Regions from separate parts of the Streptomyces sp. Y20 genome, predicted to be linked through region 2. Evidence: riboswitches for the same ligand, from Rfam matches in the RefSeq annotation. Region 2 holds a riboswitch; the other holds the start of a gene.
The links. A riboswitch is a leader RNA that binds a small molecule or an ion and turns the genes downstream of it on or off. The one in region 2 is predicted to bind glycine.
Positions count from the first base shown of each region.

Region 1: linked by a shared signal. The riboswitch ahead of gcvT (glycine cleavage system aminomethyltransferase GcvT) and the one ahead of gcvP (aminomethyl-transferring glycine dehydrogenase) in region 2 are both predicted to bind glycine.

Region 1 covers NZ_JBIDDP010000007.1:159,430-166,721, reverse strand. Annotated here, with positions in the region: gene ACGFT1_RS19625 (phosphatidylinositol-specific phospholipase C domain-containing protein) at 1-404, opposite strand, end outside; gene ACGFT1_RS19620 (L-serine ammonia-lyase) at 955-2,322, opposite strand; gene glyA (serine hydroxymethyltransferase) at 2,426-3,691, opposite strand; gene gcvH (glycine cleavage system protein GcvH) at 3,706-4,083, opposite strand; gene gcvT (glycine cleavage system aminomethyltransferase GcvT) at 4,222-5,340, opposite strand; glycine riboswitch at 5,498-5,601, opposite strand; gene ACGFT1_RS19600 (AAA family ATPase) at 5,762-6,502, shown strand; gene ACGFT1_RS19595 (enhanced serine sensitivity protein SseB) at 6,545-7,292, shown strand, end outside.
Region 2 covers NZ_JBIDDP010000017.1:6,983-14,274, reverse strand. Annotated here, with positions in the region: gene gcvP (aminomethyl-transferring glycine dehydrogenase) at 20-2,905, opposite strand; glycine riboswitch at 3,081-3,175, opposite strand; gene ACGFT1_RS31550 (PRC-barrel domain-containing protein) at 3,295-3,684, shown strand; gene ACGFT1_RS31545 (DNA polymerase IV) at 3,588-5,120, opposite strand; gene ACGFT1_RS31540 (MerR family transcriptional regulator) at 5,190-5,873, opposite strand; gene ACGFT1_RS31535 (bifunctional nuclease family protein) at 6,135-6,608, opposite strand; gene ACGFT1_RS31530 (MerR family transcriptional regulator) at 6,764-7,292, opposite strand, start outside.

The sequences.
Region 1 (7,292 bases), on a different contig from region 2:
ACCTTCATCTCGACCTTGACGACGATCGGCGGGTGGTCGGGGTGCAGTTGGTTCCAGGCGGCCATGTTGTCGAGGCAGCTGCCGAGGTCCTGGTTGCGGCTCTTGCCGTACAACTCGGCCGGGGTCTTCGCGGCCTCGCAGTTGTTGTCGTCGCCCAGCGGGTTGCTGTGGCTGACCCGCCAGCGGTGGCTGACCGTGTCCGCGTACACGTCCAGCTCCAGCAGCGAGGCACCCGAGTCCAACGCCTGTGCGAAGTACGTGTACTTGGCCTTGTCGTACGCGTTGTGCGTGCCGACGGCCGTCGTCGCGGAGAACTTGGGCGACGCCGCGTGCGCGTTGCCCGGCGCCATCACCAGCAGAGCGGCGGCTCCCAGCAGCGCCGCCGCCCGTCTCAGTCCGACCATGTGTCAATTCCCCTTCGCAGTCGCCGAGTCGGCGGCAGCGTAGGGGAATGCGGTTACTTCTGGGTAGCCCCTGGGGGAACAGCGGTCAGCACGCGATCGCCACGGTCCAGGGCCGGGCGGCTTCGTCGTCGCTCCCGGTGGGCAGGGCACGGCCGTCCGGGCTGAGAGCGACGGACCTCACCGGAGCCGTATGCCCGGTGATGATCTCGCGGGCCGCATCCGTGAGCAGGTTCTCCCCGTGGCGAGGGTGCGTCCGTCGGGGCTGGACGCCACCGAGTACACCGGTCGGCCGTGGGCCGCGGGACGCCGACGCGGCGGGAGAGCCGCGGCGCCCGGGACCGGTGTCGACGACGTTGCCGGACTTCGCGGTCAGTTGCCGGGACCGGTCTGCCCGTTGCTCGGCCCTGGCTGTCCGCCACTGCCGCGACGCTCCCCCTGCTGCTGCTGCTGCTGCTGCGGCGGCGGCGGCGAGTGCGAGGGCCGGCACGGAGGCCGGGGCGAGCCCCCTACCGCGCCGGAAGAGACGACGCGCTGGTCAGGGCCCGACCGATCAGCACTCGATGATGTTCACGGCCAGGCCGCCCCGCGCCGTCTCCTTGTACTTGACGCTCATGTCGGCGCCGGTTTCCTTCATGGTCTTGATGACCTTGTCCAGGGACACCTTGTGGGAGCCGTCGCCGCGCATCGCCATCTTCGCGGCCGTGACCGCCTTCACCGCGGCCATGCCGTTGCGCTCGATGCACGGGATCTGCACCAGGCCGCCGACCGGGTCGCAGGTCAGGCCCAGGTTGTGCTCCATGCCGATCTCGGCCGCGTTCTCGACCTGCTCGGGGGAGCCGCCGAGCACCTCGGCGAGGGCGCCGGCCGCCATGGAGCAGGCGGAGCCGACCTCGCCCTGGCAGCCGACCTCGGCGCCGGAGATGGAGGCGTTCTCCTTGAAGAGCATGCCGATCGCGCCGGCCGCCAGCAGGAACCGCACGACTCCGTCCTCGTCGGCGCCGGGGACGAAGTTGATGTAGTAGTGCAGGACGGCGGGGATGATGCCGGCCGCGCCGTTGGTCGGGGCGGTGACGACCCGGCCGCCGGCCGCGTTCTCCTCGTTCACGGCCATCGCGTAGAGCGTGATCCACTCCATGGCGTGCGCCAGCGGATCGCCCTCGGCGCGCAGCTGGCGGGCCGAGACGGCCGCGCGGCGGCGGACCTTCAGACCGCCGGGCAGGATGCCCTCGCGGGACATCCCGCGCTGCACGCACTGGCGCATCACCCGCCAGATCTCCAGCAGGCCCTCGCGGATCTCCGCCTCGGTGCGCCAGGCCCGCTCGTTCTCCAGCATCAGCGAGGAGATGGACAGGCCCGTCTCGCTCGTGCGGCGCAGCAGCTCGTCACCGGTGCGGAAGGGGTATTTCAGGACCGTGTCGTCCAGCTTGATGCGGTCCGCGCCCACCGCGTCCTCGTCGACCACGAAGCCGCCGCCGACGGAGTAGTACGTCTTGGAGAGCACCTCGGCGCCGTCGGCGTCGTAGGCCCAGATGGTCATGCCGTTGGCGTGGTAGGGCAGCGCCTTGCGGCGGTGCAGCACCAGGTCGTCGTCGAAGGAGAACGGGATCTCGTGCTCGCCGAGGACGTTCAGCCGTCCCGCCCGCTTGATCGTCTCCACCCGCTCGTCGGCCGTCTCCACGTCCACCGTGCGCGGTGAGGCGCCCTCCAGGCCGAGCAGCACCGCCTTCGGGGTGCCGTGGCCGTGCCCGGTCGCGCCGAGCGAGCCGTACAGCTCGCAGCGCAGGGCCGCGACGGAGCCGAGCAGCTCCTCGTTGCGCAGCCGGCGGGCGAACAGGCCGGCCGCGCGCATCGGGCCGACCGTGTGGGAGCTGGACGGGCCGATGCCGATCGAGAACAGGTCGAAGACCGAGATGGCCACGGATGACTCCTCAATGCGGGGGGTGGTGCGAAAGGCGGTACAGGGTGCGGGCACCGCACACCCGGGGTTCTTCCAGTGTGCGCGGTGCCCGGCGAAAGGGGACTTACTTGTTCAGCCCCGGGTACAGCGGGTGCTTGTCGGCCAGGGCCTTCACCCGGGCCTTGAGCGCCTCGGCGTCGTAGGACGCCTTCAGCGTCTCGGCGATCACGTCGGCGACCTCGGCGAAGTCCTCGGCCGTGAAGCCGCGGGTCGCGAGGGCGGGCGTACCGATCCGCAGGCCGGAGGTGACCATCGGCGGGCGCGGGTCGTCCGGGACGGCGTTGCGGTTGACCGTGATGCCGACCTCGTGGAGCCGGTCCTCGGCCTGCTGCCCGTCCAGCTCCGAGGCGCGCAGGTCCACGAGGATCAGGTGTACGTCGGTGCCGCCGGACAGGACGTTCACGCCGGCCTCGCGGGCGTCCGCCGCCGTCAGCCGCTCGGCGAGGATGCGCGCACCCTCCACCGTACGCCGCTGGCGCTCCGCGAAGTCCGCGGAGGCGGCGACCTTGAAGGAGACCGCCTTGGCCGCGATCACGTGCTCCAGGGGGCCGCCCTGGAAGCCCGGGAAGACGGAGGAGTTCAGCTTCTTCGCGAAGTCCTTCTTCGCGAGGATGATGCCGCCGCGCGGGCCGCCGAGGGTCTTGTGGGTCGTGGAGGTGACCACGTCCGCGTACGGCACCGGGTTCGGGTGCAGACCGGCGGCGACCAGGCCCGCGAAGTGCGCCATGTCGACCCACAGGTACGCCTCGACCTCGTCGGCGATCCGGCGGAACTCGGCGAAGTCCAGCTGGCGCGGGTACGCCGACCAGCCGGCGATGATCACCTTCGGGCGGTGCTCCTTGGCCAGCCGCTCGACCTCGGCCATGTCGACCAGGCCGCTCTCCACGTCCACGTGGTACGCGACCACGTCGAACTGCTTGCCGGAGAAGTTCAGCCGCATCCCGTGGGTCAGGTGGCCGCCGTGCGCCAGGTCCAGGCCGAGGATGGTGTCCCCGGGCCGGGCGAGGGCGAACAGGGCCGCCTGGTTCGCGGAGGCACCGGAGTGGGGCTGCACGTTGGCGTACTCGGCGCCGAACAGCTCCTTGACCCGGTCGATGGCGATCTGCTCGGCGACGTCGACGTGCTCGCAGCCGCCGTAGTAGCGGCGGCCCGGGTAGCCCTCGGCGTACTTGTTGGTCAGGACCGAGCCCTGGGCCTCCATCACCGCGAGCGGCGCGAAGTTCTCGGACGCGATCATCTCCAGCGTGGACTGCTGGCGGTTCAGCTCCGCGTCGACCGCGGCGGCGATCTCCGGGTCCAGCTCGTGGAGGGACGTGTTCAGGACAGTCATGGGGCTACGACTCCTCAGCCGGCGGTGTGGGCGGCGTACTCGTCGGCGGAGAGCAGATCGGCCGGCTCCTCGGTGACACGTACCTTGAACAGCCAGCCGCCCTCGAAGGGCGCGGAGTTCACCAGCGAGGGGTCGTTGACGACGTCCTCGTTGATCTCGGTGATCTCACCGCTGACCGGCGAGTACAGGTCGGAGACCGACTTCGTCGACTCCAGCTCACCGCAGGTCTCGCCCGCCTCGACGGTGGAGCCGACCTCGGGGAGCTGGGCGTAGACCACATCGCCGAGCGCGTTGGCCGCGAACTCGGTGATGCCGACCGTCGCGACGCCGTCCTCGGCGGTCGACAGCCACTCGTGCTCCTTGCTGTAGCGCAGCTGCTGGGGGTTGCTCATGGCCTGGATTCTCCTGTACGCGCGGGAGTGCTGATGAAGGGGGGGACGGTAGGACCTGCTCGTGAGCAGGGGGAATGTGCGCAGGGTCACGTCCGGCGGCGCGGGGCGGGACGCCGGGAGCGCCGCAGCGTTCAGTGTCTACTTCTGGCGCTTGTAGAAGGGCAGCGCCACGACCTCGTACGGCTCGTGGGTGCCCCGGATGTCCACGCCGACGCCCTCGGTGCCCGGCGCCGCGTAGGCCGCGTCGACGTAGGCCATGGCGATCGGCTTGCCCAGGGTGGGGGAGGGGGCACCGGAGGTGACCTCGCCGATCACCTGGCCGCCGGCGACGACGGCGAACCCGGCGCGCGGCACCCGGCGGCCCTCGGCGACCAGGCCGACGAGCACCCGGGGCGCGCTCGCCTCGGCCCGGGAGGCGGCCCCGGCGAGCGCCTCGCGCCCGACGAAGTCCCCCTCCTTCTCGAACTTGACCACCCGGCCGAGCCCGGCGTCGAAGGGGGTGAGCGCGGTGGTCAGCTCGTGCCCGTACAGCGGCATGCCCGCCTCCAGGCGCAGGGTGTCCCGGCAGGACAGGCCGCACGGCACCAGGCCGACGCCCTCGCCGGCCTCGGTCAGCGCCTGCCACAGCCGCACGGCGTGCTCCGGGCGCACGAACAGCTCGAAGCCGTCCTCGCCGGTGTAGCCGGTGCGGGCGATCAGCGCCGGGACGCCGGCGACGGTGCCGGGCAGGCCGGCGTAGTACTTCAGCCCGTCCAGGTCGGCGTCGGTGAGCGACTTCAGGATGCCGGGGGACTGAGGCCCCTGCACCGCGAGCAGCGCGTAGGCGTCCCGGTCGTCGCGGACCTCGGCGTCGAAGCCGGCGGCCCGCTCGGTCAGCGCGTCCAGCACCACCTGGGCGTTGGAGGCGTTGGCCACGACCATGTACTCGGTCTCGGCCAGCCGGTAGACGATGAGGTCGTCCAGGATGCCGCCGTCGGCCCGGCAGATCATGGTGTAGCGGGCGCGGCCGACGCCGACGGAGGCGATGTTGCCGACCAGGGCGAAGTTCAGGAGGGCGGCCGCCCCGGCGCCGGTCACGGTGATCTCGCCCATGTGGGAGAGGTCGAACAGGCCGGCCCGGGTGCGCACCGCGAGGTGCTCGTCGCGCTCGGAGCCGTAGCGCAGGGGCATGTCCCAGCCGGCGAAGTCGGTCATGGTCGCGCCGAGCGCGCGATGCACGGCATCCAGCGCGGTGTGGCGGAGTTCGGTGCTGCTCATCGGTCGGTCGTCTCCCAGGGCATACGGACGGGGCGAGGAACGTTCCTCCCCATCTGTCATCGGAACCTGAGAGGTTCGCCGCGACCGCCACGGGGACGATCACGGCTTGCACCTTGGGTGGGACCACTGGACACAGCGGCCCGCTTTTCAGATGTGCCTCGCCCGCGCGGTAACGGGGCCTGAGAGATTCAAGGGAGGGACTTGCTCCTTCGGCGCCCCAGACGGTCCAAGGGGACCTGGGGACTCTCCCGCGCGGATTCAAGCGGCCGGTATGCAGTTGGCGGGCACATCATCGCACGCGAGCCCGGCTTCTGTAACCGACCTGTGGCACGACCCGCACCGAACCACCGACCACCGGCATTACCTTCTCTTTAACATCGATGGGCAGGACATGACCGAGCCCACAGGGGAGGACATCACGGTGAACAGGACCACGGCGTACGTCACCGCCGCCGCCACCGGCCTCGCGGTGCCCAAGCAGCGCTCCGCCCCCGCCACCGCCCGCGAGCGGCACCCCGCGCGCCCGGTCCCGGTCGTCCGTGACCTGCGCGACCGCGCCGGCCGCAGCCCGCGCGCCCTCGTCTTCGGGCCGCGGGACGTGGTGGTGATCACCGGCCTGCCCGGCAGCGGCAAGTCCACGCTGATGCGCCGCGCGGTCGCCGGCCACCGCGTCGACTCCCAGGACGCCCGCGACCGCTTCGCGGCCCGCCTGCCCCGCCTCCTGCCGTACGCGTTCTACCGCCCCCTGGTCCGCCTCGCGCACTACGCCGGACTGCGCCGCGCGCTGCGCACCGGCGACGGCGTCGTCGTCCACGACTGCGGCACCCAGCCCTGGGTGCGCGGCTGGCTCGCCCGCGAGGCCCGCCGCCGCGGCGGCACCCTGCACCTGCTGGTGCTCGACGTCGCCCCCGAGACCGCCCGCGAGGGCCAGCGGGAGCGCGGCCGGGGCGTCTCCCGCTACGCCTTCCGCCGGCACCGCCGTACCGCCGCCCGGCTGCTGCGCGCGGTCGAGCGGGGTGAACCGCCCGCGGGCTGCGGCTCGGCGCTGCTGCTGGACCGGCCCGCCGCGGACACCCTGCACCGCGTGGACTTCGCCGCCCCTGACCCCGCTGACGCGGCGCGGGATCCCCGGCGGAGCCGCGATGTCACAGCCACCCGATAGCCTTCGCTCTCACAGCAGTGGTTCCCAGCAGGCGGTAGGCAGATGGACTTCCCGGCGGACCTTCCCGCGGACTTCCCGGCACAGACACACCCCCACCCGCACGGCGGTTGGCCCGGCAACGAACTGGAGGAGGTGCTCTCGGCCTCCCTCGGCGTCCCCACGGCGGGCGGCCGGATCATCGAGGTCCTCGGCCGCAGTTTCCTGTGGATCCCGCTGCCGGCCGGCGGCGGCCCGGACAGCGGCCCGCTGGACCTGCCCACACTCGACATCGAGGGCCAGGTGTACGTGCCGGTGTTCAGCTCCGAGGAGCAGTTCCGCCAGGCGGCCGGCTCCCACATGTCGTACACCGTCGCCCCCGCCGTGGAGTTCGCCCGGGGCCTGCCGCCGCAGGCGGGCCTGGCCGTGAACCCGGGCGGTGTGGTCGGCATCCCGCTGCCGCCCGAGGCCGTGGCCGAACTGTGCCGGGTGGGCCGCACCCCGCTCGACGGCCCCGGCAGCGGTGGCCGGGTCCGCCTCTTCGAGCCCGACTGGCAGGACGACCCGGTCGACTTCCTCTCCGCCGCCTCCGCCGAGTTCGCGGACACCGGCGTGGTGGTGACCGCCCGCCGCTGCCTGGCCGCCGTCGAGACGGCCGAACCGGTGATGTTCGTCGGCGTGGAACTCTCCCGGTGGGAGGGCGACCTGCGCACCGTGCCCCTGGAGGCCCTGGGCCGGGCACTCGGCAGGGTCCCGGTGAGGTGGCCGGTCAATCTGATCCTCATGGACGTCACCGACGACCCGGTGGCCGACT
Region 2 (7,292 bases):
ACCGACACCAGCGGCTCGCTCAGTCCTCGTACGCGTCCAGCGGCGGGCAGGAGCAGACCAGGTTGCGGTCGCCGAAGGCCTGGTCGATGCGGCGCACCGGCGGCCAGTACTTGTCGGCGGCCGAGACGCCGGCCGGGAAGGCGGCCTCGTCGCGGCTGTAGGCGTGCGCCCACTCACCGCCGAGCGCGGCGGCGGTGTGCGGGGCGTTGCGCAGCGGGTTGTCCTCGGCGGGCCACTCGCCGGAACCGACCTTCTCGATCTCCGCGCGGATCGCGATCATCGCATCGCAGAAACGGTCCAGCTCGATGAGGTCCTCCGACTCGGTCGGCTCGATCATCAGGGTGCCGGCCACCGGGAAGGACATGGTCGGGGCGTGGAAGCCGTAGTCGATCAGGCGCTTGGCGACGTCGTCGACGCTCACGCCGGTCGCCTTGGTCAGCGGGCGCAGGTCGATGATGCACTCGTGCGCGACCAGACCGCCGGGGCCGGTGTACAGGACCGGGAAGTGCGGCTCCAGTCGCTTGGCGATGTAGTTCGCCGACAGCACGGCCACCTGTGTGGCCCGCTTCAGGCCCTCGCCGCCCATCAGACGGACGTACGCCCAGGAGATGGGCAGAATGCCCGCGCTGCCCCACGGGGCGGCCGAGATCGGGCCGACGCCGGTCTCCGGCCCAGCGGCCGGCTGGAGCGGGTGGTTGGGCAGGTACGGCGCCAGGTGCTCGCGGACGGCGACCGGGCCGACGCCCGGACCACCGCCGCCGTGCGGGATGCAGAACGTCTTGTGCAGGTTCAGGTGGGAGACGTCGCCGCCGAAGTGGCCCGGCTTGGCCACGCCGACCAGGGCGTTGAGGTTGGCGCCGTCGACGTACACCTGGCCGCCGGCCTCGTGCACCCGGGCGCAGATGTCGGCGACGTGCTCCTCGAACACACCGTGCGTGGACGGGTAGGTGATCATCAGCACCGACAGCTCGTCACGGTGCTTCTCGATCTTCGCCCGCAGATCCTCGATGTCGATCTCGCCGTCTCCGGCGGTCTTGACGACGACGACCTTCATGCCTGCCATCACGGCGCTGGCCGCGTTGGTGCCGTGCGCGGAGGACGGGATGAGGCAGACGGTGCGCTGCTCGTCGCCGTTGGCGCGGTGGTAGCCGCGTACGGCGAGCAGACCGGCCAGCTCGCCCTGCGAACCGGCGTTCGGCTGGAGCGAGACCTTGTCGTAGCCGGTGACCTCGGCGAGACGCTCCTCCAGCTCACGGATGAGCGTCAGATAGCCCTCGGCCTGCTCGGCGGGCACGAAGGGGTGCAGCTGCCCGAACTCGGGCCAGGTGACCGGCTCCATCTCCGTGGTCGCGTTGAGCTTCATGGTGCAGGAGCCCAGCGGGATCATGCCGCGGTCGAGCGCGTAGTCGCGGTCGGCCAGGCGGCGCAGGTAGCGCAGCATCGCGGTCTCGGAGCGGTGCTGGTGGAACACCGGGTGGGTGAGGTAGGCGTCGGTGCGCAGCAGCGCCTCGGGCAGGGTGTCCTCGGCGGCCGGGTCCAGCGCCTCGACGTCGGCCTCGACCCCGAACGCGGACCACACGGCGGCCAGCTGGGCCCGGCCGGTGGTCTCGTCACAGGCCATGGAGACGTGGTCGGCGTCCACCAGGCGCAGGTTGACACCCTTGTCCCGGGCGGCGGCGACGACCTCGGCGGCCCTGCCGGGCACGCGGGCGGTGACGGTGTCGAAGTAGGCGCCGTGGACGATGTCGATCCCGCCGGCCTTCAGGCCCGCGGCGAGGATCGTGGCGTAGCGGTGGGTGCGGCGGGCGATCGTCCGCAGGCCCTCGGGACCGTGGTAGACGGCGTACATGCCGGCCATCACGGCGAGCAGCACCTGCGCGGTGCAGATGTTGCTGGTGGCCTTCTCACGGCGGATGTGCTGCTCACGGGTCTGCAACGCCAGGCGGTAGGCCCTGTTGCCGTCGGCGTCGACGGAGACGCCGACCAGGCGGCCGGGCAGGCTGCGCGCGAACTTCTCCTGGACGGCCATGTAGCCGGCGTGCGGCCCGCCGAAGCCCATCGGCACGCCGAAGCGCTGGGTCGTACCGACGGCGATGTCCGCGCCCAGTTCGCCCGGGGAGGTCAGCAGGGTCAGCGCGAGCAGGTCGGCGGCGACCGTCACCAGGGCGCCCAGCTCGTGCGCCTGGTCGATGACCGCCTTGATGTCCCGTACGGCACCGGAGGCGCCCGGGTACTGGAGCAGCACGCCGTTGATCTCGCGCTCGGCGATCCCGGCCGGGATGCCGTCGCTGAGGTCGGCGACGACGACCTCGACGCCGGCCGGCTCGGCACGCGTCTCGATCACGGCGATGGTCTGCGGCAGCGCGTCCGCGTCGACCAGGAACAGGCCCTTCTTGTTCCGGCCCATGCGCCGGGACAGCGCCATCGCCTCGGCGGCGGCGGTGCCCTCGTCCAGCAGGGAGGCACCCGAGGTGGGCAGGCCGGTCAGGTCGGCGACCACCGTCTGGAAGTTCAGCAGGGCCTCCAGGCGGCCCTGGGAGATCTCCGGCTGGTACGGCGTGTAGGCCGTGTACCACGCCGGGTTCTCCATGACGTTGCGCAGGATGACGGGCGGTGTGAACGTCCCGTAGTACCCGAGCCCGATCATCGAGCCGAGGACCTGGTTGCGGTCGGCGAGGGAACGCAGCTCGGCGAGCACCTCGGCCTCGGTGCGGGCGTTCGGCAGGTCGAGGGCGTCGGCATTCTTGATCACGTCCGGGACCGCGGCGGCGGTCAGCTCGTCCAGCGAGCCGTACCCGACCTGCGCGAGCATCTTGGCCCGCGCCTCCTGGTCAGGGCCGATGTGGCGCTGCTCGAACGGAATACCCGCTTCGAGTTCGGAGAGCGGAATGCGATGGGCGGTCATTGCGGAGGCCTCCTGGTCTGACGCGACCTTCGAGGGGCACCCCGGTACGGATACCCCGACGGCCTCCCCCTCTGTCATCTCGACCTGAGAGCTTCACCGGGGCCCTTGCGGGCACCGGCTTTCACCGTCGGTGAGAGCGGACGCCGTGCACACCCGCCCTGCTTTCCAGAGTGACCTCGTCCGCGCGGTACGTGAGCCTGAGAGATTCCGGGGAGGATTTGCTCCTTCGGCGCCTCCGACATGGTCGGAGGACTCTCCCGCGCGGGGTCGGCAGCCGCTGTCAGCCTACCAGCGGGGTCAACGCCTGAGCCCTCGAGTGGCCGCATCCCTGAATCTGCTCTTTTGTTGTGCTTACGGATGTGTTGCGACCACGTGGAGAGAGAGGGACCGTGCGAACCGACATCGATCCGCGCAACCTGATCGGCCGCAAGGCGTTCGACGTCAATGGCGCCAAGATCGGCACCATCGACGAGGTGTACCTCGACGACGCGACCGGCGTGCCCGAGTGGGCGGCCATACGGACCGGTCTCTTCTCCCGGGACGCCTTCGTCCCTCTGGAACCCAGCGAGTTCCTCGACGGCACGCTGCACATCCCCTTCGACCGGACCCTGATCAAGGACGCCCCCGACTTCGGCGTGGGCCGCCACCTCTCCCCCGAGCAGGAACTCCAGCTCTACCACCACTACGGCCTGGACACGGCGTCCCCGCCCAAGGCCCCGGACCACGATTTCGGCACCCTGGCACCACCGGAGGAGTCCCGGTCCGCGCCGGGCCCCTGAACCCCGCCGCCGGGTCGCCCGTCGTACCCGTCCGAATCCGGGGCCGGACGTCCGGGCTGCTCATCCGAAGCCGGTCGCACGGCCGGGGCCGGGCCGGTGGGCGCCGGCCCGGAGACCAGCGGCAACGGTTCGGCCGGCGTCAGCGCGGGATCGTCGACCCGGAACGTCCGGACCCGGCCCGGCTCGGACAGCGGCGTCTCGAAGCGCACGGTGACCCGGCCGAGACCACTGCCCTGCACCCATCCGTGTCCCCAGACGTCGTGCCGCACGTCCTGCCCGGCCCGCCACTGCCGCTCGGCCGGGGGCCCCTGCTCCGCCGGGGCCTGCGGCACGGCCTCCTCCGCGAGGTCCACCGCCCGCTCCCCCGCCGCCTGCGCGAACAGGTCCTCCTGCGTGTAGTCGGCGAGCCCGGACACGCCGACGCCGAGCAGCCGCACCCCGCCCGTGGTGTCCACGGAGTCCAGTAGCCGCGCCGCCGCCTCACGGATGACCGCGGGATCGTCCGTGGGCCCTCTGAGCGTCTCGGAGCGGGTGAGGGTCGAGAAGTCGTACCGCCGCACCTTCAGCACGATGGTCCGCCCGGACAGCCCGGCCTCGCGCAGCCGCCGGACACACCGGTCGGCCAGTCGCTGCACCTCCATCCCGACCCGCACCCGGTCGTGGATGTCCACGTCGTAGGTGTCCTCCACCGACACCGACTTGGTCTCCCGCTCGGCCACCACGGGCCGCTGGTCCCGGGCCAGGGCCATCGCGTACAGCGCGTGCCCGTGCGCCTTGCCGAGCATCCGGACGAGTTCGTCCTCGCCCGCCTCGGCCAGCTCCTCGACCGTGGTGATCCCGGCCCGGCGCAGATGGTCCCCGGTGGCCGGCCCGACCCCCGGCAGGGTCCGCACCGGCATCGGCCCCAGCAGGGCCCGCTCGGTCCCCGGCTCGATCAGCACCAAGCCGTCCGGTTTCGCCTGCTCGGAGGCGATCTTCGCGAGCATCTTGGAGGCGGCGAGCCCCACCGACCCGGTGAGCCCGGTGACCGCCCGGATGTCCGCGCGGAGCCTCTCCCCGGCCCGCCGCGCCGACTCCTCGTCCCAGGCCGCTCCCCCGGCCTCCAGGTCCACGAACGCCTCGTCGAGGCTGAGCGGCTCGATCAGCGGTGACAGCTCCCTCAGCAGCGCCATCACCTGCTCGCTGATCGTCCGGTACAGGGTGAAGCGCGGCACCAGATAAGCGGCGTTGGGTGCCAGCCGGCGCGCCTGCCCCATGGGCATCGCCGAGTGGACCCCGAACACCCGTGCCTCGTACGACGCGGTGGCCACCACCCCGCGCGGTCCGAGCCCGCCCACGACGACGGCCTTCCCGCGCAGGCTCGGCTTGGACGCCTGCTCCACCGAGGCGAAGAAGGCATCCATGTCGAGATGCAGGACCGTGGGCGCGTTTCTCACATCTCCGATGCTGCACCACGGCACTGACAACGCGGTGACGGCGGAGGGCACCGCGAGGATCCCTGGCGGTCAGACCGCCCGGTTGCGGCGCCGCGCCAGCTCGTCCGCCGGATTAGGCCCGACCAGCGTCTCCCCGGTGTCGATGCGCTCGCCGTGCAGCTGGGAGAGCGCGCCCTCCACGTCCCGCCACACCACGCCGACGGCGATCCCGAAGACGCCCTGACCGCCCTGGAGCAGCGCGTGGACCTCGTCCGGCGAGGTGCACTCGTACACGGTGGCACCGTCGCTCATGAGGGTCATCCGCTCCAGGTCGCGGAAACCGCGTTCTCTGAGGTGCTGCACGGCCGTGCGGATGTTCTGGAGCGACACCCCGGTGTCCAGGAACCGCTTCACGATCTTCAGGACGACGACGTCCCGGAAGCTGTACAGACGCTGGGTGCCGGACCCGTAGGCGGGCCGCACACTGGGCTCGACCAGCCCGGTGCGGGCCCAGTAGTCGAGCTGCCGGTAGGTGATGCCGGCGGCCGCGCAGGCCGTGGGCCCGCGGTAGCCGATCTCCTCGGACGTCATGGACGCCACCCCTCCGCCGTTCGGCACCGCCGTCGGCAGTTGCGGAGCGTGCTCGGCCGCGCTGCCGGGATGGGGGTAACCCCCGCTCGAGCGCGGCCGCGAGTCCGGGGGCGGGTACGGACCGCTCTCCCCGAAACCGCGTCCGGGGGCACCCCCAGCCGTACCGTCGCCGCTGGTTCTCACGCCGACCTCCGTCCTTGACCTGCCTTCTCGACGGTAGGCAGTCACCAGGGGCGCGTCAACGATCGCCACACTCGGCACGCCGAGTGACAATCACCCTAGGAGTGGTTTCCCGTGTCCCACCGCGGGGAAAGGCTAGCCGAATGCGCTCACGGGAAGCCGTAGGACGCTCTCACCGGCCGGAGGCAATTGCCGGGGCGGCGGCCCCGCGGACCCGCCCACCGCCCGGAAGGAACCCGGGGTCCGGCAGGCCGGCGCGGCGCCTCACTGGCTGCTGCTGCCGAAGTCCTCGGGCGAGATCTGGTCGAGGAACTCGCGGAACTTCTCGACCTCGTCCTCCTGCTCGTCCGGAATGGCGATGCCCGCGTCGTCCAGCACCGTGTCACTGCCGTAGATCGGCGTTCCGGTGCGCAGGGCCAGCGCTATGGCGTCGGAGGGGCGGGCGCTGACCTCGACCCCGCTGGCGAACACCAGTTCCGCGTAGAAGACCCCTTCCCGCAGGTCGGTGATGCGTACTTCGGTCAGCTCCTGGCCGACGGCCTCCAGCACGTCCTTGAACAGGTCGTGGGTCAGCGGTCGCGCGGGGGCCATGCCCTGCTGGGCGAAAGCGATCGCCGTCGCCTCCCCCGGCCCGATCCAGATGGGGAGGTAACGATCGCCTCCCACTTCGCGCAGGAGCACGATCGGTTGGTTGGAGGGCATTTCGACCCGGACACCTACGACATCGAGCTCGTTCACACAGCAACCCTAGGCCGTGCCCGGGACGTTTGGGTAGTCGGGCCGGGAACAGGTGCCCGATCCGGCCGCCCGGCCCCCCACCGCCAGCCCCGCTCCTGGCCTGGTCCCACCGGGCTCAGCCCGGCCCCTGAGCCGGTTCCGGGGGCCCGTGGGTCTCAGGGGAGGCGTACGCCGAGAGCGGTCTTCACGAGAGCCGCGTGCAGCTTCGTCGTGAGCGCCGCCAGTTCCTTCGTACGGGCCTCGGCGAGTGCCCTCGTCTGCGGATTGCGGTGGCGCTTGAGCGGGGCCACCACCTGGTCCACCAGCCCCGCCTCACGGTCCGCGGCGGCCTTCATCACCCGGAGGTGGCGCGGCTCGATGCCGAAACGGCCCAGCTCGACGATGAGCTCGGCCACGGTGACCGCCTCGGCGTCGTAGGCCCCGTCCTCCAGAGGGGCGATGAGCCCGTAGGACTCCCACTCCTTCAGGTCCGCCTCGTCGATGTCCGCGGTGGCCAGCAGCTCTGTCTTGCCGACCCGGGCCACCGTGGGCCTGTCCGGCGGCTCCGGGCCGTCCTCCGCGGTGCGCTGGCGCCCGACCAGGGGCAGCGGGGCGGCCTCACCCCGCTCCATGGCGTCCAGGTACTCCCGGATCACCTTGAGCGGGAGGTAGTGGTCCCGTTGCATCCGCAGGACGTGACCGAGG